DNA from 3 places in the Escherichia marmotae genome. Region 3 is predicted to be linked to each of the others. Evidence: riboswitches for the same ligand, from Rfam matches in the RefSeq annotation. Region 3 holds a riboswitch; each other region holds the start of a gene.
The links. A riboswitch is a leader RNA that binds a small molecule or an ion and turns the genes downstream of it on or off. The one in region 3 is predicted to bind thiamine pyrophosphate.

Region 1: another riboswitch for thiamine pyrophosphate. It lies ahead of thiC (phosphomethylpyrimidine synthase ThiC); the one in region 3 lies ahead of thiB (thiamine ABC transporter substrate binding subunit).
Region 2: another riboswitch for thiamine pyrophosphate. It lies ahead of thiM (hydroxyethylthiazole kinase); the one in region 3 lies ahead of thiB (thiamine ABC transporter substrate binding subunit).

What each region holds. Positions count from the first base shown of each region.
Region 1 covers NZ_CP025979.1:3,544,262-3,554,072, reverse strand. The annotation lists gene C1192_RS18275 (YjaG family protein) at 1-154, opposite strand, end outside; gene nfi (deoxyribonuclease V) at 197-868, opposite strand; gene hemE (uroporphyrinogen decarboxylase) at 878-1,942, opposite strand; gene nudC (NAD(+) diphosphatase) at 1,982-2,755, opposite strand; gene C1192_RS18255 (Rsd/AlgQ family anti-sigma factor) at 2,849-3,325, shown strand; TPP riboswitch at 3,377-3,477, shown strand; gene thiC (phosphomethylpyrimidine synthase ThiC) at 3,557-5,452, shown strand; gene thiE (thiamine phosphate synthase) at 5,452-6,087, shown strand; gene thiF (thiazole biosynthesis adenylyltransferase ThiF) at 6,080-6,835, shown strand; gene thiS (sulfur carrier protein ThiS) at 6,819-7,019, shown strand; gene thiG (thiazole synthase) at 7,021-7,791, shown strand; gene thiH (2-iminoacetate synthase ThiH) at 7,788-8,921, shown strand; gene rpoC (DNA-directed RNA polymerase subunit beta') at 9,163-9,811, opposite strand, start outside.
Region 2 covers NZ_CP025979.1:295,450-305,260, forward strand. The annotation lists gene C1192_RS01420 (fimbrial biogenesis outer membrane usher protein) at 1-505, shown strand, start outside; gene C1192_RS01425 (fimbrial protein) at 516-1,550, shown strand; gene rcnB (Ni(II)/Co(II) efflux transporter accessory subunit RcnB) at 1,632-1,970, opposite strand; gene C1192_RS01435 (nickel/cobalt efflux protein RcnA) at 2,188-3,015, opposite strand; gene rcnR (Ni(II)/Co(II)-binding transcriptional repressor RcnR) at 3,136-3,408, shown strand; TPP riboswitch at 3,500-3,596, shown strand; gene thiM (hydroxyethylthiazole kinase) at 3,631-4,419, shown strand; gene thiD (bifunctional hydroxymethylpyrimidine kinase/phosphomethylpyrimidine kinase) at 4,416-5,216, shown strand; gene C1192_RS01455 (glycoside hydrolase family 25 protein) at 5,282-6,100, shown strand; gene C1192_RS01460 (GntR family transcriptional regulator) at 6,152-6,898, shown strand; gene C1192_RS01465 (carbohydrate kinase family protein) at 6,872-7,837, opposite strand; gene C1192_RS01470 (ADP-ribosylglycohydrolase family protein) at 7,834-8,838, opposite strand; gene C1192_RS01475 (nucleoside permease) at 8,835-9,811, opposite strand, start outside.
Region 3 covers NZ_CP025979.1:2,447,230-2,457,040, forward strand. The annotation lists gene sgrR (DNA-binding transcriptional regulator SgrR) at 1-1,224, shown strand, start outside; TPP riboswitch at 1,258-1,357, shown strand; gene thiB (thiamine ABC transporter substrate binding subunit) at 1,388-2,371, shown strand; gene thiP (thiamine/thiamine pyrophosphate ABC transporter permease ThiP) at 2,347-3,957, shown strand; gene thiQ (thiamine ABC transporter ATP-binding protein ThiQ) at 3,941-4,639, shown strand; gene C1192_RS12645 (DedA family protein) at 4,752-5,516, opposite strand; gene araC (arabinose operon transcriptional regulator AraC) at 5,602-6,480, opposite strand; gene araB (ribulokinase) at 6,819-8,519, shown strand; gene araA (L-arabinose isomerase) at 8,530-9,811, shown strand, end outside.

The DNA of each region.
Region 1 (9,811 bases), 1.1 Mb from region 3:
GAATGCGACGGTAAATCTGCCCATCACCGAAGCCGGTTTGCTGGCAGAACATGGCGTAATTGGGGTACATGCGTTCGCATAAGCAGGCCATAAAAGTAACGTGCTGCCAGCTTTCCAGGCGCTCCAAGCGCAGATGAATCGGGTTTTGTAACATGTTGAGTTCTCAAATACGGAAATTATCCGCAGTTTACCTGAATTAGGGCTGATTTGCTGTATAGCGCACGAACGCCGGACGTTCCGAGGCCACAGCATCCGCCCAGCGCGTTGGTTCTGGCAGACGATAGCCTTTCATGCAGCGTTGTACCCACGCCAGCGCGCTATCCACGCTGATCCGATGACCAGTAGCAATAAACAGCGGATTACAGCGCGCTTTGCTACGCCAGACCCAGGCCAGTTGCTCGCCTTTGTCCATCAACGGCGACAGTGCGCCCGGTTCGCTGGAGAGTGGTTCGAATTTACCGCATAGCCGTTTTTTCGCCACGCCAATGGTTGGCACATCGACTAATAAGCCAAAATGACTGGCGACGCCAAGACGACGCGGATGCGAGATCCCATGACCGTCGACAAACACTAAATCCGGTTTTTGCGACAGCATCTCCCACGCTGCCAGCAGCGCAGGATATTCGCGGAAGGAAAGAAAACCAGGAATGTAAGGCATGGTGGTGGCGATGCGAGCCACTTTATACTCCACCAGCTCAAGAGTGGGATATTTCAGCAGCACTATCGCCGCTCGCGTCACATCTCCGCCCTGCTCAAACCCAACATCGGCTCCGGCGATCAGATCCGGAGGATCTTTATCGAGTCGATCCTCGCGGATCACAGAAGAGGCCAGTTCAAGTTGTTGAGCGCGTAATGACGCGAGATCCATAATCACTCCTTAACGGTGGTACTGTTCGGACAACCGATGTACTGCCTCCACAAAGACACCGGCATGTTCTGGCGGTACATCCTGGTGAATGCCGTGACCAAGGTTGAAGACATGACCTTCACCATGACCGAAACCGGCAAGAATTGTCGCCACTTCTTCTTCAATGCGGGCTGGCGGCGCATACAGCATCGATGGGTCCATATTGCCCTGCAACGCGACTTTATTACCCACGCGGCGGCGCGCATCAGCGATATCCGTTGTCCAGTCGAGACCCAGCGCATCGCAACCAGTTTCCGCCATCGCTTCCAGCCACTGTCCACCGCCTTTGGTAAACAGTGTTACCGGCACACGGCGGCCGTCGTTTTCACGCAGCAACCCATCGACAATTTTATGCATGTAGTAGAGCGAGAACTGTTGATAGTCACGTCCGGTGAGCACGCCGCCCCAGGTGTCGAAAATCATCACCGCTTGCGCACCGGCTTTGATTTGCGCGTTCAGGTACAGGGTGACGCTTTTCGCCAATTTATCGAGTAGCGCATGCAGCGCTTGCGGATCGGCATACATCATTTTTTTGATCACGGTGAAAGCTTTGCTACTACCGCCTTCCACCATGTAGGTCGCCAGCGTCCACGGGCTGCCGGAAAAACCAATTAGTGGTACTTCGCCTTTCAGTTCGCGACGAATGGTACGTACTGCGTTCATCACGTAACCCAGTTCATCTTCCGGATCCGGAATCGGCAGTTTATCGACGTCTGCTTTACAGGTGACTGGCGAGGTGAATCGCGGGCCTTCTCCGGCTTCAAAATAGAGTCCTAACCCCATTGCATCCGGAACGGTGAGAATATCGGAAAACAGAATCGCCGCGTCCAGCGGATAGCGACGTAGCGGCTGCAAGGTGACTTCGCACGCCAGCTCGGCGTTTTTGCACAACGACATAAAATCGCCCGCCTGAGCGCGAGTAGCTTTATATTCCGGTAGGTAGCGACCCGCCTGGCGCATCATCCATACTGGAGTGACATCAACGGGCTGGCGCAGCAGCGCCCGCAGATAACGATCGTTTTTGAGTTCGGTCATTTTGGCTGTTCCTTAGTGCGTCAGGCGGTCAGTGTATCATCACTCATACTCTGCCCGACACATCGCCACCGTATCTTCTATCAGACGGCGCGCCACAGTGCCCGGTGGTGGCAATAATGGTAAATCGTCGTAGCGATACCAGTTCGCCTCCAGCAGTTCTTTCGGATCAATCACGATGTCACCACTGTCATACTCCGCCATAAACGCAGTCATCAGCGACTGAGGAAACGGCCACGGCTGAGAGGTCACATAACGCAAATTCCTGACTTTGATGCCACTCTCTTCCATCACTTCCCGCGCGACCGCCTGTTCGAGGGTTTCTCCGACTTCGACAAATCCGGCGAGTACCGTATGGACACCGTTACGATGCCGGGTATGCTGGGCAAGTAGGATCGAATCATCGCGACGGATGGCAACGATAATGCAGGGAGCGATTTGTGGGTAGTAACGCTCACGGCAGTGGCTGCACAGCATCGCCCATTCGGTTTTGCTTGGGTACATTTCATGCCCGCAATATCCGCAGTATTTATGCGAACGGTAAAATTCCGCCAGTTGCACGCCGCGTCCGGCTAATTGAAACAGCCCGACGTCCAGATCAATAACCTGGCGCACCGAGCCCATATCATGGCGACGCTGCTGTTGTACCAGCCAAACAGGTTCTCCTTGCCATTCGCCTATCTGCAGTGCGCGCTGACCCACAAGATCAAAATTTGCCGCTTTGCCATATGGCAATTCTCCCTTCGGCAACCATAATTTTTGCTCATGGCTGACTATCCACCAACCGTGATCTAATTTTTCAATTATACGATCCATAGCTCTTGCACTACCTTTGCTTCACTGGCATGTTTAACATGTTTTTTACATTCTCACTGAGCAGTTTTTGAAGACAAACTTGCGGAGTCAATCATGCTTAACCAGCTCGATAACCTGACGGAACACGTCAGAGGAAGTAACAAACTGGTTGATCGCTGGCTACATGTACGTAAGCATCTGCTCGTGGCTTACTACAATTTGGTTGGCATTAAGCCTGGCAAAGAATCGTACATGAGGCTAAACGAAAAAGCCCTTGATGATTTTTGCCAGAGTCTGGTCGATTACCTTTCTGCCGGGCATTTCAGTATTTATGAGCGCATTCTGCATAAACTGGAAGGCAACGGGCAGCTCGCTCGCGCCGCGAAGATTTGGCCGCAACTGGAAGCCAACACGCAGCAGATTATGGATTACTACGATTCCAGTCTGGAAACCGCCATAGATCATGATAATTATCTTGAGTTTCAACAGGTTTTATCTGACATCGGTGAAGCGCTGGAAGCACGCTTTGTGCTGGAAGATAAGCTAATTCTGCTGGTGCTTGACGCTGCCCGCCTCAAACATCTTGCTTGAGTTATGCGCTGTTAACGCGTAATTTACATTCAACGCCCCGTTTGCGGGGCTAATTTCTTGTCGGAGTGCCTTAACTGGCTGAGACCGTTCATTCGGGATCCGCGGAACCTGATCAGGCTAATACCTGCGAAGGGAACAAGAGTTAATCTGCTATTGCATCGCCTTTGCGGCGATCATCTCTTGCTTCATCCGTCGTCTGACAAGCCACGTCCTTAACTTTTGGAATGAGCTATGTCTGCAACAAAACTGACCCGCCGCGAGCAACGCGCCCAGGCCCAACATTTTATCGATACCCTGGAAGGCACCGCCTTTCCCAACTCAAAACGGATTTACATCACCGGCACACATCCTGGCGTGCACGTGCCGATGCGTGAGATCCAGCTTAGCCCGACGCTAATCGGCGGCAGCAAAGAACAGCCACAGTACGAAGAAAATGAAGCGATTCCGGTCTACGATACCTCCGGCCCGTATGGCGACCCGCAAATCGCGATTAACGTACAGCAAGGGCTGGCAAAACTGCGCCAGCCGTGGATCGATGCACGCGGCGACACTGAAGCACTCACCGTTCGCAGTTCCGATTACACTAAAGCGCGACTGGCGGATGATGGCCTCGATGAATTGCGTTTTAGCGGCGTATTAACGCCAAAACGCGCCAAAGCAGGCCATCGCGTTACGCAGTTACACTACGCCCGCCGGGGCATCATCACGCCGGAGATGGAGTTCATCGCCATTCGCGAGAACATGGGGCGCGAGCGCATCCGTAGCGAAGTTTTGCGCCACCAGCATCCGGGTATGAGCTTTGGTGCTCGCCTGCCGGAAAATATCACCGCGGAGTTTGTCCGTGACGAAGTCGCTGCCGGACGCGCCATTATCCCCGCCAATATCAATCATCCGGAATCTGAGCCAATGATCATTGGTCGCAACTTTCTGGTGAAAGTGAATGCCAATATCGGCAACTCAGCGGTCACCTCTTCCATTGAAGAAGAAGTGGAAAAACTGGTGTGGTCCACGCGCTGGGGAGCGGATACTGTGATGGATCTCTCTACCGGTCGCTATATTCACGAAACCCGCGAGTGGATTTTGCGCAACAGCCCGGTGCCGATCGGTACTGTGCCGATCTATCAGGCGCTGGAAAAGGTTAACGGGATCGCTGAAGATCTTACCTGGGAAACGTTCCGAGACACGCTGCTGGAACAGGCCGAGCAAGGTGTGGATTACTTCACGATTCATGCGGGCGTTCTCCTGCGCTACGTGCCAATGACCGCTAAACGTCTGACCGGTATTGTGTCGCGCGGCGGTTCGATTATGGCGAAATGGTGCCTCTCCCATCATCAGGAAAACTTCCTCTATCAACACTTCCGCGAAATTTGTGAAATCTGCGCCGCTTATGACGTTTCGCTGTCGCTGGGCGATGGCCTGCGTCCCGGTTCGATTCAGGATGCTAACGATGAAGCACAGTTTGCCGAGCTGCATACGCTGGGCGAACTGACCAAAATCGCCTGGGAATATGACGTGCAGGTGATGATTGAAGGCCCCGGGCATGTGCCGATGCAAATGATTCGCCGCAATATGACCGAGGAGTTAGAGCACTGCCACGAAGCACCGTTCTATACCCTCGGGCCGCTGACTACCGACATTGCGCCGGGCTATGACCATTTCACTTCGGGGATTGGCGCAGCGATGATTGGCTGGTTTGGCTGCGCGATGCTCTGCTACGTAACGCCAAAAGAGCACCTGGGTCTGCCCAATAAAGAAGACGTTAAGCAGGGACTTATCACCTATAAGATTGCCGCCCACGCCGCCGACCTGGCAAAGGGGCATCCGGGCGCACAAATTCGCGATAACGCCATGTCGAAAGCCCGTTTCGAATTTCGCTGGGAAGACCAGTTTAATCTGGCCCTCGATCCGTTTACCGCCCGTGCTTACCACGATGAAACCCTGCCGCAAGAGTCTGGCAAGGTCGCCCATTTCTGCTCGATGTGTGGACCGAAATTCTGCTCGATGAAAATCAGCCAGGAAGTGCGCGATTATGCCGCCGCGCAAACCATTGAAGTAGGAATGGCGGATATGTCGGAGAACTTCCGCGCCAGAGGCGGAGAAATCTACCTGCGTAAGGAGGAAGCATGATGTATCAGCCTGATTTTCCTCGTGTACCTTTTCGTTTAGGGCTGTATCCAGTAGTGGACAGTGTGCAGTGGATCGAACGCATGCTGGACGCGGGCGTGCGCACCCTCCAGCTACGCATTAAAGATCAGCGCGATGAAGAGGTGGAAGCTGATGTCGTAGCGGCAATTGAACTGGGTCACCGCTATAACGCACGACTGTTTATCAACGATTACTGGCAACTGGCGATCAGGCATCAGGCGTATGGCGTCCATCTGGGGCAGGAAGATTTGCAATCCACCGATCTCGCCGCTATCCGCGCGGCAGGCCTGCGGCTGGGCGTTTCGACCCATGATGACATGGAAATCGACGTCGCGCTGGCAGCACGCCCTTCTTATATCGCGCTGGGGCATGTGTTCCCCACGCAAACCAAACAGATGCCTTCCGCGCCGCAGGGGCTGGCGCAACTGGCTCGGCACATTGAGCGCCTGGCTGATTATCCCACCGTGGCGATTGGCGGTATCAGTCTGGCGCGCGCACCTGCGGTGATGGCGACGGGTGTCGGTAGCATCGCCGTCGTCAGTGCCATTACCCAGGCGACAGACTGGCGTGCGGCAACAGCTCAGTTGTTGGAAATTGCAGGAGTTGGCGATGAATGACCGTGATTTTATGCGTTATAGCCGCCAAATCCTGCTCGATGACATCGCCATTGAAGGCCAGCAAAAACTGCTCGACAGCCAGGTGCTGATTATCGGCCTTGGCGGGCTGGGTACGCCTGCTGCGCTGTACCTGGCTGGCGCTGGTATCGGAACTCTGGTGCTGGCAGATGACGACGATGTGCATTTGAGTAATCTGCAGCGGCAAATCCTCTTTACCACTGAAGATATCGACCGCCCGAAATCGCAGGTCTGCCAACAGCGACTGACGCAATTGAATCCCGATATTCAACTGATGGCATTACAACAACGGCTAACGGGTCATGCCTTAAAAGATGCGGTAGCACAAGCCGATGTGGTGCTCGACTGTACCGACAATATGGCGACTCGCCAGGAGATTAACGCCGCCTGCGTGGCACTCAACACGCCGCTTATCACCGCCAGCGCGGTCGGTTTTGGTGGTCAGTTGATGGTACTGACGCCGCCCTGGGAACAGGGGTGTTATCGCTGTCTGTGGCCGGATAACCTGGAGCCTGAACGCAACTGCCGCACGGCGGGCGTGGTTGGCCCGGTGGTCGGGGTTATGGGTACTTTGCAGGCACTGGAAGCAATTAAGTTATTAAGCGATATAGAGACACCTGCGGGAGAACTCCGTTTGTTCGACGGTAAATCGAACCAGTGGCGCAGCCTGGCGTTGCGCCGCGCCACAGAATGCCCTGTATGTGGAGGATGCAATGCAGATCCTGTTTAACGATCAACCGATGCAGTTCGCCGCCGGACAAACTGTTCACGAGTTGCTGGAGCAACTCAATCAACAACAAGCGGGCGCAGCGCTGGCGATTAATCAACAAATCGTCCCGCGCGAGCAATGGGCGCAACATATCGTGCAGGATGGCGACCAGATCCTGCTTTTTCAGGTTATTGCAGGGGGGTGAGATGTTACGTATTGCGGACAAAACGTTTGATTCACATCTGTTTACCGGCACCGGGAAATTCGCCTCTTCGCAACTGATGGTGGAGGCGATCCGCGCTTCCGGCAGTCAACTGGTGACGCTGGCAATGAAACGCGTCGACTTGCGCCAGCACAACGACGCTATCCTCGATCCGCTTATCGCTGCGGGTGTGACGCTGCTGCCGAATACTTCCGGGGCGAAAACAGCAGAAGAAGCCATTTTCGCTGCTCACCTGGCACGTGAGGCGTTAGGCACACACTGGCTGAAGTTGGAGATTCACCCTGACGCCCGCTGGTTGTTGCCCGATCCCATCGAAACCCTGAAAGCCGCCGAAACACTGGTGCAGCAGGGATTTGTCGTGCTGCCCTACTGCAGTGCCGATCCAGTATTGTGCAAACGTCTGGAAGAAGTCGGTTGCGCGGCGGTAATGCCGCTCGGCGCACCAATTGGCTCTAATCAGGGACTGGAAACCCGCGCCATGCTGGAGATTATTATCCAGCAAGCCACGGTTCCGGTGGTGGTTGATGCGGGCATCGGCGTTCCGAGTCATGCCGCGCAGGCGCTGGAAATGGGGGCCGACGCCGTATTAGTAAATACAGCGATTGCCGTCGCGGACGATCCCATCAACATGGCAAAAGCATTTCGTCTGGCAGTAGAAGCTGGCCTGCTGGCGCGTCAGGCTGGGCCTGGCAGCCGAAGTAGCTTTGCTCATGCCACCAGCCCACTGACCGGATTTCTGGAGGTTTCAGCATGAAAACCTTCAGCAATCGCTGGCGAGAACTGGACTGGGACGACATCCGTCTGCGCATCAACAGTAAAACGGCCGCTGACGTAGAGCGGGCGCTAAATGCGCCGTCACTCACCCGCGACGACATGATGGCATTGCTCTCACCTGCCGCCAGTGATTATCTGGAACCACTGGCCCAACGGGCGCAACGTCTGACACGCCAACGATTTGGCAATACCGTCAACTTCTACGTCCCGCTCTATCTTTCTAATCTTTGTGCTAACGACTGCACCTATTGTGGATTTTCCATGAGCAATCGCATCAAGCGCAAAACGCTGGATGAAGCAGACATCGCCAGGGAAAGCGCCGCTATTAAGGCAATGGGCTTTGAGCATCTGTTGCTGGTCACCGGTGAACATCAGGCGAAAGTAGGGATGGATTACTTTCGTCGCCACCTTCCTATCCTGCGTGAACAGTTCTCTTCGCTACAGATGGAAGTACAACCACTGACAGAAGCGGAATACGCCGAGTTAAAGCAACTTGGTCTGGATGGGGTAATGGTTTATCAGGAGACATATCACGAGGCGACGTATGCCCGCCATCATCTGAAAGGGAAAAAACAGGACTTCTTCTGGCGACTGGAAACACCAGACCGACTGGGTCGTGCGGGGATTGATAAGATAGGCCTTGGCGCGCTAATCGGCCTTTCCGACAACTGGCGCGTTGACTGCTACATGGTTGCCGAGCATTTGCTGTGGCTGCAACAGCATTACTGGCAAAGCCGCTACTCTGTCTCCTTCCCACGGTTGCGGCCATGTACTGGCGGCATTGAACCAGCGTCGATTATGGATGAACGCCAGCTAGTGCAAACCATCTGCTCCTTCCGCCTGTTTGCGCCGGAGATTGAACTCTCACTCTCCACGCGGGAATCACCGTGGTTTCGCGATCGCGTTATTCCGCTGGCAATAAATAACGTCAGCGCCTTCTCGAAAACGCAGCCAGGTGGCTATGCCGACGGTCACCCTGAACTGGAACAATTCTCACCGCACGACGATCGCAGGCCAGAAGTTGTTGCCGCCGCGTTGACCGCCCAGGGCTTGCAGCCGGTATGGAAAGACTGGGACAGCTATCTGGGACGCGCCTCGCAACGGTTTTGAAACTGAATGTAAGAACATAAATTTATTCCGAGCAGTTACGAAAGATGGAAAACGGAAACTTGTTGAAAGTCTTCCGTTTTTTTATGGTAGTGCCGTCAGCAGGAATGTTGTCCAGGGCGAAAAGCTTCTTCCTCGTTTCGCCCTGCCTTTCTTAATATTTCTGGTTAACTATATGAATTCTGAACTAAACCCATAAAAAAACCCGCCGAAGCGGGTTTTTAAGTTATTTGTGGATTAACGATTACTCGTTGTCAGAACCACCCAGACCTGCGTTCAGCAGTTCTGCCAGGCTGGCAGATGCGTCTTCTGCAGTCACCTGCGGTGCAGCCGGAGCCTCACCTGCGGCACGGCGGCGCATACGATCCTGGTGATACGCATAACCCGTACCGGCTGGGATCAGACGACCAACGATAACGTTCTCTTTCAGACCGCGCAGTTCATCACGTTTACCTGCAACAGCGGCTTCGGTCAGGACACGTGTAGTTTCCTGGAACGATGCTGCAGAGATGAAGGACTCGGTTGCCAGAGACGCTTTGGTGATACCCAGCAGATCGCGGGAGTAAGTTGCCCCCACTTTGCCGTTCGCTTCCAGTTCGCGGTTTGCGATCTTGACGCGAGAGTATTCAACCTGTTCGCCTTCCAGGAAGTCGGAGCTACCTGCGTTAACGATGGTGGCTTTACGCAGCATCTGACGAACGATAACTTCGATGTGTTTATCGTTAATCTTAACGCCCTGCAGACGGTATACGTCCTGTACTTCGTTAACGATGTAACGAGTAACAGCATGAACACCACGCAGACGCAGAATGTCGTGCGGTGCTTCCGGACCGTCGGAAATAACGTCACCACGTTCTACACGTTCACCTTCGAACACGTTGAGCTGACGCCAT
Region 2 (9,811 bases), 2.2 Mb from region 3:
TGGCGTTAATCTGGCGAATCGTCTTTCTGAAACTTTTGCCGTGATGCATGCGCCGGGAATTAAAGATGCTTATGTGAATGGGCAAAAATATCGCACCACGAACCGTAATGGTGTCGTGATATACGACGGAATAACTCCTCATCGGGAAAATCACCTGATGCTGGATGTATCGCAAAGTGACAGTGAAACAGAATTACGCGGTAACCGTAAAATTGCCGCCCCTTATCGCGGCGCGGTCGTTCTGGTCAATTTCGACACCGATCAACGCAAACCCTGGTTTATAAAAGCATTAAGAGTGGATGGGCAACCGTTAACATTTGGCTACGAAGTCAATGATACCCACGGCCATAATATTGGCGTTGTCGGCCAGGGAAGTCAGCTTTTTATTCGCACCAATGAAATACCACCAGCGGTTAATGTGGCAATTGATAAGCAACAAGGGCTTTCATGCACAATCACCTTCGGTAAAGAGATTGATGAAAGTAAAAAGTATATCTGTCGGTGAGAGGTGGAATATGATTTTCAGAAATGGAATGTTACTAATTTTTATTTTATGGGCTAATTTTACCTGGGCTGGATGTCGTACCACTGCATCATTAAATATTACTGATAGTATTAATGTGGGGGAGATTTTAGCGAATGAGGTTTCCTTTAGTAAAAGTGTCGTGTTTACGGGGATATCTTGTGATACGAGCACGGATAAAATAGTCTATAAAAATATCCAAAGTGATTGGGTTGAAGTTGGACCTTTTGGTAATGGCGAAAAGTTAAAGGTTAAAATAGAGTCTTTAGGTAAAACCAGTGACACGATTGGGAAATCCAGCAATGCGCAGGCAGTATTACCCTATGTGGTTAAAATATCCAAAGGTACACCTGATTTTACTGGAGAAAGAAAACCTACCTGGTTTATTTCAGATACTGTGATTGCAAATATTGGCGGTGAGTCATCTTCATCCATTGACTTTTGGTTGGGCATTTGTAAGACATTGAAGATTAACTGGTGTGTAAGTTATCTCACCAGTAAACTGGCGGGGGATACATTTACGCTTGGGTTAAGTATTTCCTATTATCCTAAAAATACGACCTGTAAGCCTGAAAACACAATAATAAAAGTAGATGATATTGCCTTGTCCCAACTCAGAAGTCAGGGAAAGATTACGGCGAACAGTAAGGAAGGAATAATTACGTTGAAGTGTGATAATCTTTTCGGCGGCACAAAACAAGCATCGCGGAATATGGTCGTATATCTTTCCAGCAGTGACTTAGTTACAGGAAGCAATACAATTTTGCGTGGCAACATAGATAATGGTGTAGGATTTGTTTTGGATCTAAAAGAACCACCAAAAGGGACTGAAGCAGCCATCAAAATTTCTGCTAGCGGCGATCAGGGCGCGGCGACATCATTATGGAAAACAGATAAACCCGGAGCTCCTTTAAATAGTAATATTATTAATATACCTGTCCTGGCCAGTTACTATGTATACGATAAAAATAAAGTTAAATTGGGTGCACTTGAGGCAACTGCACTGATCAACGTGAAATACGACTAATAACAAACAAGACGAGCAAGTGGCTAATAATAAAAAATAATAAGGTGTCTGCATTTCCCCCTCTCTCCGAGGGGGCTTTTTTTAGCGATGATAAAAAATCTCACCGTCGTAGGCTTTAATGATTTTTCCGTCGGTATCATTGATCAGCACATATGCACCGCCCATATAGGTCCAGTGGGTTCCAGCGTCAGGTGCGGGCAAGTTACGCAACTGCCACTGCTTAATGTTGTACTCATCGGTACGGTACATTTCTGGTACGGTGTCACCTGGTTTGAAATGCTTGAAGTCAGCAATGAAACTGCTTAACTCATACTTCGAAATTCCCGAGGAATTGGTCGAACCCGCGGTGGCTGGTGCGGCCCATGCTGCGCTGGTTACCAGCAAAAGCGCACCCAGCAACATCTTATTTTTTATGGTCATATACTCTCCACTTTGGGGATCAGTAAAATCAGTCGCATATCTTTCCTGCCATACAATATAACCGACAAGAGATATTTTGTTAGTGATCCCATGATTTCGTAAAAAGTGTAAATGAAAGGATGCAGCAAAAGCATCCTCATTGAGCGAGAAGTGAGCGGAATAAGCTGATTTAAGAATCATCCTGGGCTAAAGGGATAACGAAGCCCAGGTGATTGTTTTATCTCATAATACCCATAAAGCCATGCACTCCCATATACAATCCGACTAAACCAATTAACAGACTGGAAAAATAGGGGGCACGTTTAGCGAGGGTGTTAAATCCGCTCCAGCGTTTTGCAACCTGCTGAACACTGATTGCTGCGCCAACGCCTACGGTGACCAGCGTTAATGCCAGGCCGATGCTGAAACTGACGACCAGAGTTGCACCCAATGTGAGGGCTTTCAACTGAATGCAAATCAACAACACTGTTATTGCCGCAGGGCAGGGGATAAGCCCGCCGGTTAAGCCAAACAGCAAAATTTGCCAGTTGGTGACCTCTCTACCATCAAAGCGTCGGTTAATGTCACTGGCATGGGCCAGCGCATGAGCATCCTGATACTCGTCGCTCTGACCATGCTCGTGATGGTGATGATGTTCGTGATCATGGTCGTGATGATGTTCATGGTCATGATGGTGATGCTCGTGCATATTCTCAAGCCAGTTTCTTTCACCGCGCCAAGTACGCCAGAACATCCAGAATGCGGTGCCAAGAATGATCACCGCGGAAATCAACTGAAGCCACGGCTCCGCTGACTGCGCAGTAAAGCGTTTGCTGATCACCATCCCGCCAAAGGCAATCAACCAGACCACCGCCGTATGTGAAATAGTTGCCGTCAGTCCAAGCATCACCGCCTGTTTAATGGTGCCTTTAATGGCGATGATAAACGCTGCCATCATCGTTTTTGAGTGCCCTGGCTCCAGCCCATGAAGCGCACCAAGTAAGATGGCGCTGGGGATGAAAAACCAGGCGTTTCCTTGCTGAAGAAGAGTGGTAAATTCGGTCATGATAATAATTCTTAGTATTAAATCGACGCCCTGATTCTACTCCCCCCCAGTACATGATACTACCCCCCAGTAGATTAATAGTGCTATGATTTTCCATGTTCTTGTTAACCAGGTGTTGCCATGTCTCATACCATCCGTGATAAACAGAAACTGAAAGCGCGTGCCAGTAAGATTCAGGGACAGGTCGTCGCGCTCAAGAAAATGCTCGACGAGCCGCACGAATGTGCTGCCGTACTACAACAGATTGCCGCCATTCGTGGTGCGGTAAACGGCTTGATGCGAGAAGTGATTAAAGGCCATCTGACGGAACACATTGTTCATCAGGGCGATGAATTAAAGCGTGAAGAAGATCTGGATGTCGTTCTGAAGGTGCTGGATTCTTATATAAAATAATTTCACAACGTTATTGTAATATCGCCGTTTTTCCTCGTTTACAACGTGTGCGCGGGGCCTTACCATCCTTATCTGCGATCCATCATCGCAACCAAACGACTCGGGGTGCCCTTCTGCGTGAAGGCTGAGAAATACCCGTATCACCTGATCTGGATAATGCCAGCGTAGGGAAGTCACAGACCATCAGGTCATCGCTTCTTCACGTTATGGCAGGAGCAAACTATGCAAGTCGACCTGCTGAGTTCCGCGCAATCTGCGCGCACGTTACACCTCTTTCACCAACACTCTCCCCTTGTGCATTGCATGACCAATGATGTGGTGCAAACTTTTACCGCCAATACTTTACTGGCGCTCGGTGCATCGCCAGCGATGGTTATCGAAACCGAAGAGGCCAGTCAGTTTGCGGCCATCGCCAGTGCCTTGTTGATTAACGTAGGCACACTGACGCAGCTACGAGCACAAGCGATGCGTGCTGCCGTAGAACAGGCAACACGCTCCCAAACCCCCTGGACGCTTGATCCGGTCGCAGTTGGCGCACTCGAATATCGCCGTCATTTTTGCCACGAACTTTTATCGTTAAAGCCAGCGGCGATACGCGGTAATGCCTCTGAAATTATGGCATTAGCTGGTATCGCCAATGGTGGTCGCGGTGTGGATTCCACCGACGCCGCAGCCAACGCGTTACCCGCAGCACAAACACTGGCGAATGAAACCGGGGCTGTCGTCGTGGTCACGGGCGAGGTAGATTATGTTACCGATGGTCGTCGCATCGTTGGCATTCACGGCGGCGATCCGTTAATGACCAAAGTAGTAGGAACTGGTTGTGCATTATCGGCAGTTGTCGCTGCCAGTTGTGCATTACCGGGCGATACGCTGGAAAATGTTGCATCTGCCTGCCACTGGATGAAACAAGCCGGAGAACGTGCGGTCGCCAGAAGCGAAGGGCCGGGCAGTTTTATCCCCCATTTCCTTGATGCGCTCTGGCAACTGACGCAGGAGGTGCAGGCATGAAACGGGTTAACGCTCTGACGATTGCCGGTACTGATCCGAGTGGTGGTGCGGGGATTCAGGCCGATCTTAAAACCTTCTCGGCACTTGGCGCTTATGGTTGTTCGGTAATCACCGCACTGGTGGCGCAAAATACCCGCGGTGTACAGTCGGTGTATCGCATTGAGCCTGACTTTGTTGCCGCACAACTCGACTCAGTGTTCAGCGATGTGCGAATCGATACCACCAAAATCGGCATGCTGGCAGAGACGGATATTGTTGAAGCGGTGGCAGAACGGCTGCAACGTTACCAGATCCAAAACGTGGTGCTGGATACCGTTATGCTGGCTAAAAGCGGTGATCCGCTGCTTTCACCTTCGGCGGTTGCCACGCTACGCAGTCAATTATTGCCGCAGGTTTCATTAATCACCCCAAATTTGCCGGAGGCTGCTGCTTTACTCGATTCTCCACACGCGCGTAATGAACAGGAAATGCTGGAGCAGGGGCGTGAATTATTGGCGATGGGCTGTGGTGCCGTGTTGATGAAAGGTGGTCATCTGGATGATGAGCAAAGCCCGGACTGGTTGTTTACCCGCGACGGCGAACAACGGTTTACCGCACCGCGTATTATGACCAAAAACACGCATGGCACTGGTTGTACATTATCTGCGGCGCTGGCAGCGCTGCGTCCGCGTCACACGAATTGGGCTGACACCGTACAGGAAGCAAAAAGCTGGCTATCAGCGGCGTTAGCCCAGGCCGACACGCTGGAAGTTGGCCACGGGAATGGTCCGGTTCACCACTTTCACGCCTGGTGGTGAGCATCATACTATAGCTGCTTTGGCATTTTTCAGCGTGTTCGCGCTGAAATTCAGGGATGAAACCAATGCAGCTAAAAATAGCCAGTCGAAAAAAATTCACCGCCTTGTTCTGCGCTCTGGGGCTAATTTCCATCGTGGCGATTTATCCTCGTCAGACGGTGAATTTTTTCTGGTCGACAGCAATTCAGATTAAAGACTACATCCACTTTTATGGTTATCGCCCGGTCAAATCTTTTGCTATTCGAATCCCTGCCAATTACACCATTCATGGTATTGATGTTTCACGCTGGCAGGCGCGGATCGACTGGCAACGTGTCGCAAAAATGCGCGACAACGGTATCCGCTTACAGTTTGCTTTTATTAAGGCTACGGAAGGCGAAAAGCTGGTAGACCCGTATTTCTCGCGTAACTGGCGTCAAAGCTACAAAAATGGCTTATTGCGCGGGGCATATCACTATTTTTCTCCGTCGGTCTCAGCTTCCGTTCAGGCGCGATTATTTCTGCAAACGGTGGATTTCTCACAAGGCGATCTGCCAGCGGTGCTGGACGTAGAAGAACGTGGGAAATTATCGGCAAAAGAATTACGCAAGCGGGTAAGTCAGTGGCTAAAAATGGTTGAAAAGAGCACGGGCAAAAAGCCGATTATTTATGCGGGGGCGACGTTTTATCACACGAATCTGGCGGGATATTTCAATCAATACCCGTGGTGGGTGGCCCATTATTATCAGCGACGCCCGGACAATGACGGCCTGGCCTGGCATTTCTGGCAGCATTCCGACCGTGGACAGGTGGATGGCGTAAATGGTCCAGTGGATTTTAATGTGTTTAATGGCACGGTGGAGGAGCTGCAGGCTTTCGTTGATGGCATTAAAGAAACGTCTTAAATAACCAGCAGTGATATACTTCCTCCAGACTCATTGCCTGGAAAAAGACAAATGGAACAAGCGCATACCCAGCTTATCGCTCAACTGAACGAACGTATTTTAGCGGCGGACAACACGCCGCTTTATATTAAGTTTGCCGAAACGGTAAAAAATGCCGTGCGCAGTGGGGTGCTGGAGCATGGAAATATTTTGCCCGGCGAGCGTGATTTAAGTCAGTTAACCGGCGTTTCGCGCATTACGGTGCGCAAGGCGATGCAGGCGCTGGAAGAAGAGGGAGTGGTGACGCGTTCGCGTGGCTACGGAACGCAGATCAACAACATCTTCGAATACTCGTTGAAAGAAGCGCGAGGTTTTTCTCAGCAGGTGGTGTTGCGTGGGAAAAAACCCGATACGTTGTGGGTTAATAAGCGAGTGGTAAAGTGTCCCGAAGAAGTTGCGCAGCAACTGGCGATTGCCGCGGGCAGCGATGTCTTCTTGCTTAAGCGTATTCGCTATGTGGATGAAGAAGCGGTATCGATAGAAGAGTCGTGGGTTCCAGTGCATTTAATTCATGATGTTGATGCCATCGGTATTTCTCTCTATGACTATTTCCGCAGTCAGCGTATCTTTCCCCTGCGCACCCGTTCCCGCGTTAGCGCCCGAATGCCGGATGCCGAGTTTCAGTCACATATTCAGTTAGATAGCAAAATACCGGTGCTGGTGATCAAGCAAGTGGCGCTTGACCAACAGCAACGGCCTATTGAGTACAGCATCAGCCACTGTCGCAGCGATCTATACGTTTTTGTGTGTGAGGAGTAGTTCTTCGCGCGTTGGCGCGCAATCACCGCCGCGATGTCCGACAACCCACGACGCTACCGCATTGCCCAGCAATACGGCGTCTGCCAGTGGGAGACCGGAGGCCAGTCCGGCAAGCACGCCACCAGCATGGCTATCACCTGCGCCAATAGTGTCCACGACTTGCGTTGGAAATGCCGGAACGCAATCAGAAGCGTTGTTGCTGAAATACCACGCGCCTTCTTTATCGAGACGAACGATCAGCGGCGCGGCAAATTTCTCCTGCCATTGCGTGCCAAGCATTGTGATATTTGCGGATAAAGCAAAACGTTCGGCGGCAATCTCAGCTTCCTGGCGATTGAGCGACACCAGTGGCCGACAGGCCATGATGCGCGCAAGCAATGCATCCGGGATATCGTCAATCCGCGGGCCGAAATCAATAAACGGCGTCACGTCTTGCAGTCCTTCCAGCCATTCCACTAACAATTCGCCACAGGGCGAGGCCAGTTGATAACCGGAAAAATAGAGCAGGCTATCTGGTGCAACGGTTAATCGCGTCAGCCACTGGCTATTCCACTGATTTTCCACACCGCTGAACGACATAAAGGTACGTTCACCATCAGGTTCAACCAGCGCCAGACACCAGCCGTTATCGCCTTCGGCGTTATCGAGCAGGCTGAGCAATCCCTCTTTTGCCATCCGGTTACGAATAATCTCCGACCACACCCCCTGACCGAGCGGCAGGGCGTTATCCGCTTCTATACCGAGGCGCTTTAACGTCACGGCAATGTTCAGCGCACAGCCGCCAACATTTACGCTCTGCTGTTTCAGTTCGATATCGCACCCGCGCCAGGGCAGGGCGTAAGCGTCAGCGATCACATCAATGACAGCCGCACCGACAACCATCACCGGTTGACGCGTAGTTAATTGCGACAGCAGCGTGTGTAACCTGGTGCCGCTCATACCGCCTCCCGTTGTTGGCGATACTTCGCCAGCGCCGTGGCATAGCGGTTGAAATCAAGCTGATTAACCGCATCCAGCTCAGCCTTTAATGCCGGATCGATAGCATTTACGCCATGCAATGCGCCACAAATCGCCGTCGCCATAGCGCCGATGGTGTCAGTGTCACCACCAAGATTGGCGCACAGAATAGCGCAGCGGTTCGGATCGGTTTGTGCCAGTTCAACCAGCGCAATGGCGCACGGAACGGACTCAATAGTGCTGGTGCCTGCGCCAATCACTTGATATAGCTGTTCGCTGGCAGATTCGGTGCCGTCGGCGTGACGAACGATTTTTAGTGCAATCTCCAGACGTGCCGCCAGTGAGGCGCTGAAGGTAGTGATGCGTTTTTGTTGAGCATGTCGCGCAATCGAGGGTAGAGAATCAACAATCGCTGACCAGCTTTCGCCGTCAATGGCACGAGAAATCGCCCATGCAATAACCACCGCCCCCGCAATCGCCAGATCGGATTTATGGGTCGGGCTGGACGCCAGCGCCACATCATCAATAAAGGAATCAACATCACGCGCCGGGAGTAAACACCCCAATGGTGAGACGCGCATCGCCGCACCGTTAGTCACGCCGTTGTTTTCCAGTTCAGCGACGGGTTTACCGTCGCGAATGGCGTTAAGCGCAATTTTTGAGGTCGGGCCAAGCACGTTTTTGTTGAAGGCGTCGAAACGCAGTGCCCAGTCGAGGATTTTACGCCCAATCAGATCCGGGTCGATCTCGCCTTCGCGTTCCAGCAACGCATCCGCCAGGCACAGCGCCATCGAGGTGTCGTCGGTAAATTCGGCGCGGTTAAAATAACAGGCCGCGTTATTCTCCTTTGGGCCGGGCAGAAAACGGTCAATCCAGCCAAAATGCGCTTTGACGCGGCTGCGCGGCCAAAGCTCGGAGGGCATCCCCATCGCATCCCCTAACGCCTGCCCGTAAAGAGCACCGAGAATACGTTCTGTTTTCATTTTGCTTCCCCTTGTGTCAACGCAATATCGCGATCATCGACCCTAATAGCCGTAATTTCGTTGTCGGATTCGCGGAAAAAAATCATGAACAGCACGGCGATAATGGCAATCATCACCGCACCGAAAGCCCATATCCCGGCCCAGTTGAAGGTCAGCCCGTTGACTGGTTCCTGATAAGCGAACATCATTTCCATCATCACGCCGCCAAGACGATAGCCGAGCAAACTACCGAAACCCTGGCAGCAGAGCGTAATCAATCCCTGCGCGGCAGTACGCATGTGCACGGGGGCTTTTTTGTCGACATAGATGTATGCGGTAACGTAGTAAAAATCGTAACTTACGCCGTGCAGCAAAATGCCGAGGAACAATAGTGCGTAGGTGAAATATTCATCCGCGCTGCCGTAAATAAAGAAGCCATAACGAATCGCAGCGGTGATCAGACCAAGTAATAATACCTTTTTGATACCAAATCGTTTGGTGAAAAACGGCAATGCCAGCATAAAGAAGATTTCAGAGAACTGGCCGAGCGTCATCCAGCCGGTCGCGTTTTTCATACCGACTTCGGTCAGATAACCGTTGGCAAAGATGTAATAGAACGCCAGCGGCATAGCAAACAGGAATGAACAGAAGAAAAAGACGAGGAAGTTTTTATCGCGCAGCAGGATCAGTGCATCCAGGCCAAGCATGACTTTAATATCCATTTTGCCAGTGCTTTTTGGTGGTGTGTCGGGCAGGAAACATGCAAACACACCGAGCAGAGCAGAACTTCCGGCGGTAATCAGCAGCGGAATATTAGTCGGTGAGATATCGGCATAACCCAGCATTTGCGGCAAGAATCCACATGCCAGACCAGAGGCAATCCAGCCGATAGTACCCATCACACGAATGCGTGGGAAATCACGTTCCACATCCGGCACGTTGGCAAAGGCGATGCTATTAGTCAGTGCAATGGTCGGCATATAGGTTAGCGAGT
Region 3 (9,811 bases):
CATATCGCCCGGCAAATCTTCAGCGCGTTAACCCGCATAAATGAGGAAAATGGGGAACTGGAGGCGGACATTGCCCACCACTGGCAACAAATTTCCCCACTTCACTGGCGTTTCTTTTTACGTCCCGGTATCCAATTTCATCATGGCCGTGAGCTGGAAATGGACGATGTCATCGCCTCTTTGAAACGGCTCAATACGCAGCCGCTCTATTCCCACATTGCTGAAATTGTTTCGCCAACGCCCTGGACGCTGGATATCCATCTTACGCAGCCCGATCGTTGGTTGCCGTTACTACTGGGGCAAGTTCCGGCGATGATCCTGCCGCGGGAATGGGAAACCATCAGCAACTTTGCCAGTCATCCGATCGGCACCGGTCCGTATGCGGTAATGCGTAACAGCGCCAATCAGTTGAAAATTCAGGCATTCGATGACTTCTTCGGTTATCGGGCACTCATCGATGAAGTTAACGTCTGGGTTCTGCCGGAAATTGCCGACGAGCCAGCCGGAGGGCTAATGCTGAAAGGGCCGCAGGGTGAGGAAAAAGAGATTGAAAGCCGCCTGGAAGAAGGTTGCTACTATTTACTGTTCGACAGCCGCACCCATCGCGGGGCGAATCAGCAAGTCAGAGACTGGGTAAGCTACGTTCTTTCTCCGAGCAATCTGGTCTACTTCGCGGAAGAACAGTACCAGCAACTCTGGTTCCCGGCCTACGGACTGCTCCCCCGTTGGCACCATGCCCGCCCCACGCATTGCGAAAAACCCGCCGGGCTGGAAAGCCTTACCCTGACCTTTTATCAGGATCATATTGAACATCGGGTAATTGCCAGGATCATGCAGCAAATTCTGGCGAGTCATCAGGTAACGCTTAACATCAACGAGATCAGCTACGATCAGTGGCATGCGGGAGAGATCGAAAGCGATATCTGGCTTAACAGCGCCAACTTTACGCTGCCGCTGGATTTTTCGCTGTTCGCGCATTTGTGCGAAGTGCCGCTGCTACAACACTGTATTCCGATCGACTGGCAAGCCGATGCCGCGCGCTGGCGCAATGGCGAGATGAATCTGGCGAACTGGTGCCAGCAGTTAGTGACCAGCAAAGCGATGGTGCCATTGATCCATCACTGGCTGATCATTCAGGGGCAACGCAGTATGCGCGGCCTGCGCATGAATACCCTTGGATGGTTCGATTTTAAATCAGCGTGGTTTGCACCGCCGGATCCATGATTGCTGGTTGATAACAAACTCACTACACTAACGCCGTTCTCAACGGGGTGCCACGCAAATGCGTGCGCTGAGAAAATACCCGTCGAACCTGATCCGGATAACGCCGGCGAAGGGATTTGAGGCTCCTTCTCAAGTCCTTTGCCACTCTTCTTTGAGGTGCAAAGTGTTAAAAAAATGTCTTCCTTTGCTGTTGCTGTGCACAGCGCCCGTTTTTGCGAAACCTGTTCTGACCGTCTATACCTACGACTCCTTCGCTGCCGACTGGGGGCCAGGTCCGGTAGTCAAAAAAGCCTTTGAAGCCGACTGTCATTGCGAACTGAAACTGGTGGCGCTGGAAGATGGCGTCTCGCTGCTCAACCGTCTGCGGATGGAAGGTAAAAACAGCAAAGCCGATGTGGTGCTGGGTCTGGATAACAATCTGTTAGATGCCGCCAGCAAAACCGGGCTGTTTACCAAAAGCGGCGTGTCAGCGGATGCGATCAATGTACCCGGCGGCTGGAATAATGACACTTTCGTACCATTTGATTACGGCTACTTCGCCTTCGTCTATGACAAGAACAAACTGAAAAATCCGCCGCAAAGCCTGAAAGAACTGGTTGAGAGCGATCAAAACTGGCGGGTGATTTATGAAGATCCACGCACCAGTACGCCAGGTCTGGGTCTGCTGCTGTGGATGCAAAAAGTCTATGGCGATGACACCCCGCAAGCCTGGCAGAAACTGGCGAAGAAAACCGTCACCGTCACCAAAGGCTGGAGCGAAGCCTATGGCCTGTTTTTAAAAGGCGAAAGCGATCTGGTATTGAGCTACACCACTTCTCCGGCTTATCACATTCTCGAAGAGAAGAAAGATAACTACGCCGCCGCCAACTTTAGCGAAGGTCACTATCTGCAAGTGGAAGTCGCCGCCCGCACCGCTGCCAGCAAGCAGCCGGAGCTGGCACAAAAATTCCTCCAGTTTATGGTTTCTCCGGCTTTCCAGAATGCGATCCCAACCGGCAACTGGATGTATCCGGTAGCAAACGTCGCACTACCTGCCGGTTTTGAACAACTGACCAAACCGGCCACCACGCTGGAATTCACGCCAGCCGAAGTGGCGGCACAACGTCAGGCATGGATTAGCGAATGGCAACGCGCCGTCAGCCGTTAATTCCTGGCTGGTTAATTCCAGGTGTAAGCGCCGCCACGCTGGTGGTGGCGGTTGCACTGGCGGCGTTTCTCGCGCTGTGGTGGAACGCGCCGCAGGGGGACTGGGCAACAATATGGCAGGACAGCTACTTGTGGCATGTGGTGCGCTTCTCCTTCTGGCAGGCGTTTCTCTCTGCGCTGCTCTCTGTCGTGCCCGCAATATTCCTCGCCCGCGCCCTCTACCGCAGGCGCTTTCCGGGGCGGCAGGCGCTGTTGCGTCTGTGCGCCATGACCTTAATCCTGCCTGTGCTGGTCGCTGTTTTCGGCATTCTTAGCGTTTATGGTCGCCAGGGCTGGCTGGCATCGCTCTGGCAATTGCTTGGGCTGGAGTGGACTTTTTCGCCCTACGGCCTGCAAGGCATTTTGCTGGCGCACGTATTTTTTAATCTGCCGATGGCGAGCCGCTTATTACTCCAGGCACTGGAAAACATCCCCGGTGAACAACGTCAACTTGCCGCCCAGCTTGGGATGCGCGGCTGGCATTTTTTCCGCTTCGTCGAATGGCCGTGGTTACGGCGACAAATCCCGCCGGTTGCTGCGCTTATCTTTATGCTCTGTTTCGCCAGCTTCGCCACCGTGCTGGCGCTGGGCGGCGGGCCACAGGCGACGACTATCGAACTGGCAATCTATCAGGCGCTGAGTTACGACTACGATCCCGCCCGCGCAGCAATGCTGGCGCTGATCCAGATGGTGTGCTGTCTGGGACTGGTGTTGTTGAGCCAACGATTAAGTAAGGCCATCGCCCCCGGCACTACGCTGCTGCACGGTTGGCGCGACCCGGATGATCGTCTGCACAGCCGCATTTGCGATACGGTGCTGATCGTGCTGGCGCTGCTGTTGTTGCTGCCACCGTTACTGGCGGTGATCGTTGATGGCGTGAATTACCAGTTGCCAGAAGTGCTGGCACAACCGGTACTGTGGCAGGCACTGTGGACCTCATTGCGCATCGCGCTGGCGGCAGGCGTATTGTGCGTAGTGCTGACCATGATGCTGCTGTGGAGCAGTCGCGAACTGCGGGCGCGGCAGAAAATGCTGGCTGGTCAGACACTGGAGATGAGCGGAATGCTGATCCTCGCCATGCCCGGCATTGTGCTGGCAACGGGCTTCTTTTTATTGCTCAACAACACTACTGGCCTGCCACAATCTGCTGACGGCATTGTGATTTTCACCAATGCGCTAATGGCGATCCCTTACGCGCTGAAAGTGCTGGAAAACCCGATGCGCGATATCACCACCCGCTACAGCATGTTGTGTCAGTCGTTGGGCATTGAAGGCTGGTCGCGTTTAAAAGTGGTCGAGCTGCGCGCCCTGAAACGTCCGCTGGCGCAGGCACTGGCTTTTGCCTGCGTGCTGTCGATTGGTGATTTTGGTGTGGTGGCATTGTTCGGTAACGATGATTTCCGCACCCTGCCGTTTTATCTCTACCAGCAAATTGGCTCTTACCGCAGCCAGGACGGCGCGGTCACCGCATTAATTCTGCTGCTGCTCTGTTTTCTGCTGTTTACCATGATTGAAAAACTACCGGGGCGAAATGTTAAGACTGACTGATATCACCTGGCTTTATCACCATTTGCCAATGCGTTTTAGCTTAACGGTGGAACGCGGCGAGCAAGTGGCGATCCTCGGGCCAAGCGGCGCAGGTAAAAGTACCCTGCTGAATTTGATCGCCGGTTTTCTGACGCCAGCCAGCGGTTCGCTGACTATCGACGGTATTGATCACACGACGACACCGCCGTCACGCCGTCCGGTATCAATGCTGTTTCAGGAGAACAACCTGTTCAGCCACCTGACGGTAGCGCAGAACATCGGGCTGGGATTGAATCCGGGATTGAAGTTGAACGCAATACAGCAGGAGAAAATGCACGCAATCGCCCGTCAGATGGGGATTGATAATTTAATGGCGCGGTTACCGGGTGAGCTTTCCGGCGGCCAGCGGCAGCGCGTGGCGTTAGCGCGCTGTCTGGTACGTGAACAGCCCATTTTATTGCTTGATGAACCGTTCTCCGCACTCGATCCGGCGCTGCGTCAGGAGATGTTGACGCTGGTGAGCACGAGCTGCCAGCAGCAAAAAATGACGCTATTGATGGTGTCACATAGCGTAGAAGATGCCGCGCGGATCGCCACGCGCTCGGTGGTGGTTGCCGACGGGCGCATCGCCTGGCAGGGGAAGACAAATGAGTTATTGAGCGGTAAGGCGAGTGCTTCGGCGCTGTTGGGAATTAAAGGCTAATATGCACTGTCGGATGCGGCGTGAACGCCTTATCCGACCTACGGGGGGCGTATTGTGAGCCTGATAAGACGCGGCAAGCGTCGCATCAGGCGCCCCGTACAAGACTATGCCCCTAAACCCCAACCACTTTACGCAAAATATCGATATACACCGGCATCAACGGATGGCGAATCAACACCACCAGCGCCACTACCCCAACGCCAGAAATTAGCGGCGTCAGCCACAGCAGATGACCACGCGACAAATAATGGCTTAAGCGATCGGTTACTTTGCCACTGCGCCATAACCGCCAGCACAACCAGCCGCCAACCCACAAAAACACCGCCGTTGCCAGCAATAACCACTTAAATTCACCGCTCTGCATCCCGGCAGGAATATCAATCGCCGCCCCCGCCAGAATCCCCGGTAGGAAGTAAAACGGTGGCCACAGCAGGCAGCCGATAATATTTGGCGTAATAAATTTTGCTACGGGCAGATCCAACATCCCTGCCACCATTGGCACCAGCGGACGCGTCGGGCCGACAAAACGACCGACCAGAATGGTAAACATGCTGTGTTGATGCAACGCATGTTCGGTTTTATCGAGCAACGCTTTGTTTTTCTTCAGAAACGACCAACGATGGAGCGGCTTTTTAAAACGCCAGCCCAGCCAGAAAGAGATCCAGTCCCCCATCAGGCAGCCAACAATCCCCGCCAGCCAGGCGTGCCAGAAACTTAACTCGCCGCTGCCAATCAGCGCTCCCAGCCCCGCCATCAGTACCGTACCGGGCAAAATCAAACCGACCAGCGCCAGCGACTCCAGAAAAGCCACCAATACCACCGCCATCAGCGAATAAACGGTGGATTGGGTAATAAAGTGTTCCAGCAATGCTTGCATAATTTACCTGTCAAATGGACGAAGCAGGGATTCTGCAAACCCAATGCTACTCCGTCAAGCCGTCAATTCTCTGATTCGTTACCAGTTATGACAACCTGACAGCTACATCATTCACTTTTTCTTCACAACCAGCACGGAACTCGCTTGGGCTGGCCCCAGTACATTTTTTAAATACCCGCGAGAAATAGAGTTGATCATCAAAGCCAACATTGCGCCCGACCGTCGCGATAGGCATCCGGGTTGTACTCAATAGCAGCTTCGCCTGGCTAATGCGTTGATCCTCACGCCAGCTTAAGACGCTAATCCCTAACTGCTGACGGAACAAATGCGACAAACGCGACGGCGACAGGCAGACATGCTGTGCAACGCTGGCGATATCAAAATTGCTGTCTGCCAGGTGGTCGCTGATGTACTGACAAGCCTCGCGTACCCGATTATCCATTGGCGGATGCATCGACTCATTGATCGCTTCCATCCGCCGCAGTAACAATTGCTCAAGAAGATTTATCGCCAGCAGTTCCGAATAGCGCCCTTCTCCTTGTCCGGCGTTAATAATTTGCCCAAACAACTCGCTGAAATGCGGCTGGTGCGCTTCGTCCGGGCGAAAGAAACCGGTATTGGCAAATATCGACGGCCAGTTAAGCCATTCGTGCCAGTAGGCGCGAGGACGAAAGTAAACCCACTGGTGATACCATTCACGAGCCTCCGGATGACGACCGTAGTGATGAATTTCTCCCGGCGGGAACAACAAAATATCCCCCGGTCGGCAAACAAATTCTCGTCCCTGATTTTTCACCACACCCTGTCCACGAATGGTGAGATTGAGAATATAGCCTTTCATTCCCAGCGGTCGGTCGATAAAAAAATCGAGATAACCGTTGGCCTCAATCGGTGTTAAACCCGCCACCAAATGGGCGTTAAACGAGTAACCCGGCAGCAAGGGATCATTTTGCGCTTCAGCCATACTTTTCATACTCCCGCCGTTCAGAGAAGAAACCAATTGTCCATATTGCATCAGACATGACCGTCACTGCGTCTTTTACTGGCTCTTCTCGCTAATCCAACCGGCAACCCCGCTTGTGAAAAGCATTTTGTAACAAAGGGGGCCGAAAGCCATGACAAAAACGCGTAACAAAAGTGTCTATAATGACGGCAGAAAAGTCCACATTGATTATTTGCACGGCGTCACACTTTGCTATGCCATAGCATTTTTATCCATAAGATTAGCGAATACTGCCTGACTGTTTTTATCGCAACTCTCTACTGTTTCTCCATACCCGTTTTTTTGGATGGAGTGAAACGATGGCGATTGCAATTGGCCTCGATTTTGGCAGTGATTCTGTGCGAGCTTTGGCGGTGGACTGCGCCACCGGTGAAGAGATCGCCACCAGCGTAGAGTGGTATCCCCGTTGGCAGGAAGGGCAATTTTGTGATGCCCCAAATAACCAGTTCCGTCATCATCCACGTGACTACATTGAGTCAATGGAAGCGGCGCTAAAAACTGTGCTTGCAGAGCTTAACGCCGAACAACGCGCGGATGTGGTCGGCATTGGTGTGGATAGCACTGGCTCCACGCCTGCACCAATCGACGCCGACGGCAACGTGCTGGCGCTACGCCCGGAGTTTGCTGAAAACCCGAACGCGATGTTCGTCTTGTGGAAAGACCACACAGCGGTTGAAGAAGCGGAAGAGATCACCCGCTTGTGTCACGCACCCGGCAAAGTTGACTATTCTCGCTATATTGGCGGTATTTATTCCAGCGAATGGTTCTGGGCGAAAATACTCCACGTTACCCGCCAGGACAGCGCCGTGGCGCAATCAGCCGCGTCGTGGATTGAGCTATGTGACTGGGTGCCAGCCCTGCTCTCTGGCACCACTCGCCCGCAAGATATCCGTCGCGGGCGTTGCAGCGCCGGACACAAATCACTGTGGCATGAAAGCTGGGGCGGTCTTCCACCAGCCAGTTTCTTTGATGAGTTGGACCCGCTCCTCAATCGACATTTGCCCTCCCCGCTGTTTACTGACACCTGGACTGCCGATATTCCAGTTGGCACTTTATGCCCGGAATGGGCGCAGCGTCTCGGTCTGCCTGAAAGCGTAGTGATTTCTGGTGGCGCGTTTGACTGCCATATGGGCGCGGTCGGCGCGGGCGCACAGCCTAACGCACTGGTAAAAGTGATCGGTACTTCTACCTGCGACATTCTCATTGCCGACAAACACAGCGTTGGCGAGCGCGCAGTGAAAGGTATTTGCGGTCAGGTTGATGGCAGTGTAGTGCCTGGGTTTATCGGCCTGGAGGCCGGTCAGTCAGCATTTGGTGATATCTACGCCTGGTTTGGTCGCGTACTCGGCTGGCCGCTGGAACAACTTGCCGCCCGGCATCCGGAACTGAAAGAACAAATCAACGCCAGCCAGAAACAACTGTTACCTGCGCTGACCGAGGCGTGGGCCAAAAATCCGTCTCTGGATCACCTGCCGATGGTACTCGACTGGTTTAACGGTCGCCGCACGCCAAACGCTAACCAACGCCTGAAAGGGGTGATTACCGATCTGAATCTCGCTACCGATGCTCCTCTGCTGTTTGGCGGTTTGATTGCCGCTACCGCCTTTGGCGCGCGCGCAATTATGGAGTGCTTCACCGGGCAGGGGATCGCCGTCAATAACGTGATGGCGCTGGGCGGCATCGCCCGCAAAAACCAGGTCATTATGCAGGCCTGCTGCGACGTGCTGAATCGCCCGCTACAAATTGTCGCTTCTGACCAGTGCTGCGCGCTCGGCGCAGCGATTTTCGCCGCCGTTGCCGCAAAAGTGCACTCAGATATCCCATCAGCACAACAAAAAATGGCCAGCGCGGTCGAGAAAACGCTGCAACCGCGCAGCGAACAGGCACAACACTTTGAACAGCTTTATCGCCGCTATCAGCAGTGGGCGATGAGCGCCGAACAACACTACCTTCCAACTTCTGCCCCGGCACAGGCTGCCCAGGCCGTTCCGACTCTATAAGGACACGATAATGACGATTTTTGATAATTATGAAGTGTGGTTTGTCATTGGCAGCCAGCATCTGTATGGCCCGGAAACCCTGCGTCAAGTCACCCAACATGCCGAGCACGTCGTTAAGGCGCTGAATACGGAAGCGAAACTGCCCTGTAAACTGGTGCTGAAACCACTGGGCACCACGCCGGATGAAATCACCGCGATTTGCCGTGACGCCAATTATGACGAGCGTTGCGCGGGTCTGGTGGTGTGGCTGCACACTTTCTCCCCGGCCAAAATGTGGATCAACGGATTGACCATCCTCAACAAACCACTGCTGCAATTCCACACCCAGTTTAACGCTGCATTACCGTGGGACAGCATCGATATGGACTTTATGAACCTGAACCAGACCGCACACGGCGGCCGCGAGTTCGGCTTCATCGGCGCTCGTATGCGCCAGCAACATGCCGTGGTCACCGGTCACTGGCAGGATAAACAAGCTCATGAACGTATCGGCTCCTGGATGCGCCAGGCAGTGTCTAAACAGGATACCCGTCATCTGAAAGTCTGCCGCTTTGGCGACAATATGCGTGAAGTGGCGGTCACTGACGGCGATAAAGTTGCCGCGCAGATCAAGTTCGGTTTCTCCGTTAATACCTGGGCGGTTGGCGACCAGGTGCAGGTGGTTAACTCGATCAGCGATGGCGATGTCAACGCGCTGGTTGATGAGTACGAAAGCAGCTACACCATGACGCCTGCCACACAGATCCACGGTGAAAAACGGCAGAACGTGCTGGAAGCGGCACGGATTGAGCTGGGAATGAAGCGTTTCCTGGAACAAGGTGGCTTCCACGCGTTCACTACCACCTTTGAAGATCTGCACGGTCTGAAACAACTCCCTGGTCTCGCCGTACAACGTCTGATGCAACAGGGCTATGGCTTTGCGGGCGAAGGCGACTGGAAAACTGCCGCCCTGCTTCGCATCATGAAGGTGATGTCAACCGGTCTGCAGGGCGGCACCTCCTTTATGGAGGACTATACCTATCATTTCGAGAAAGGTAATGACCTGGTGCTCGGCTCCCACATGCTGGAAGTCTGTCCGTCGATCGCGGCGGAAGAGAAACCGATCCTCGACGTTCAGCACCTTGGTATTGGCGGTAAAGATGATCCTGCCCGCCTGATCTTCAACACTCAAACTGGCCCGGCCATCGTCGCCAGCCTGATTGATCTCGGTGATCGTTATCGTCTGCTGGTTAATTGCATCGATACGGTGAAAACGCCGCACTCCCTGCCGAAACTGCCGGTGGCGAATGCAC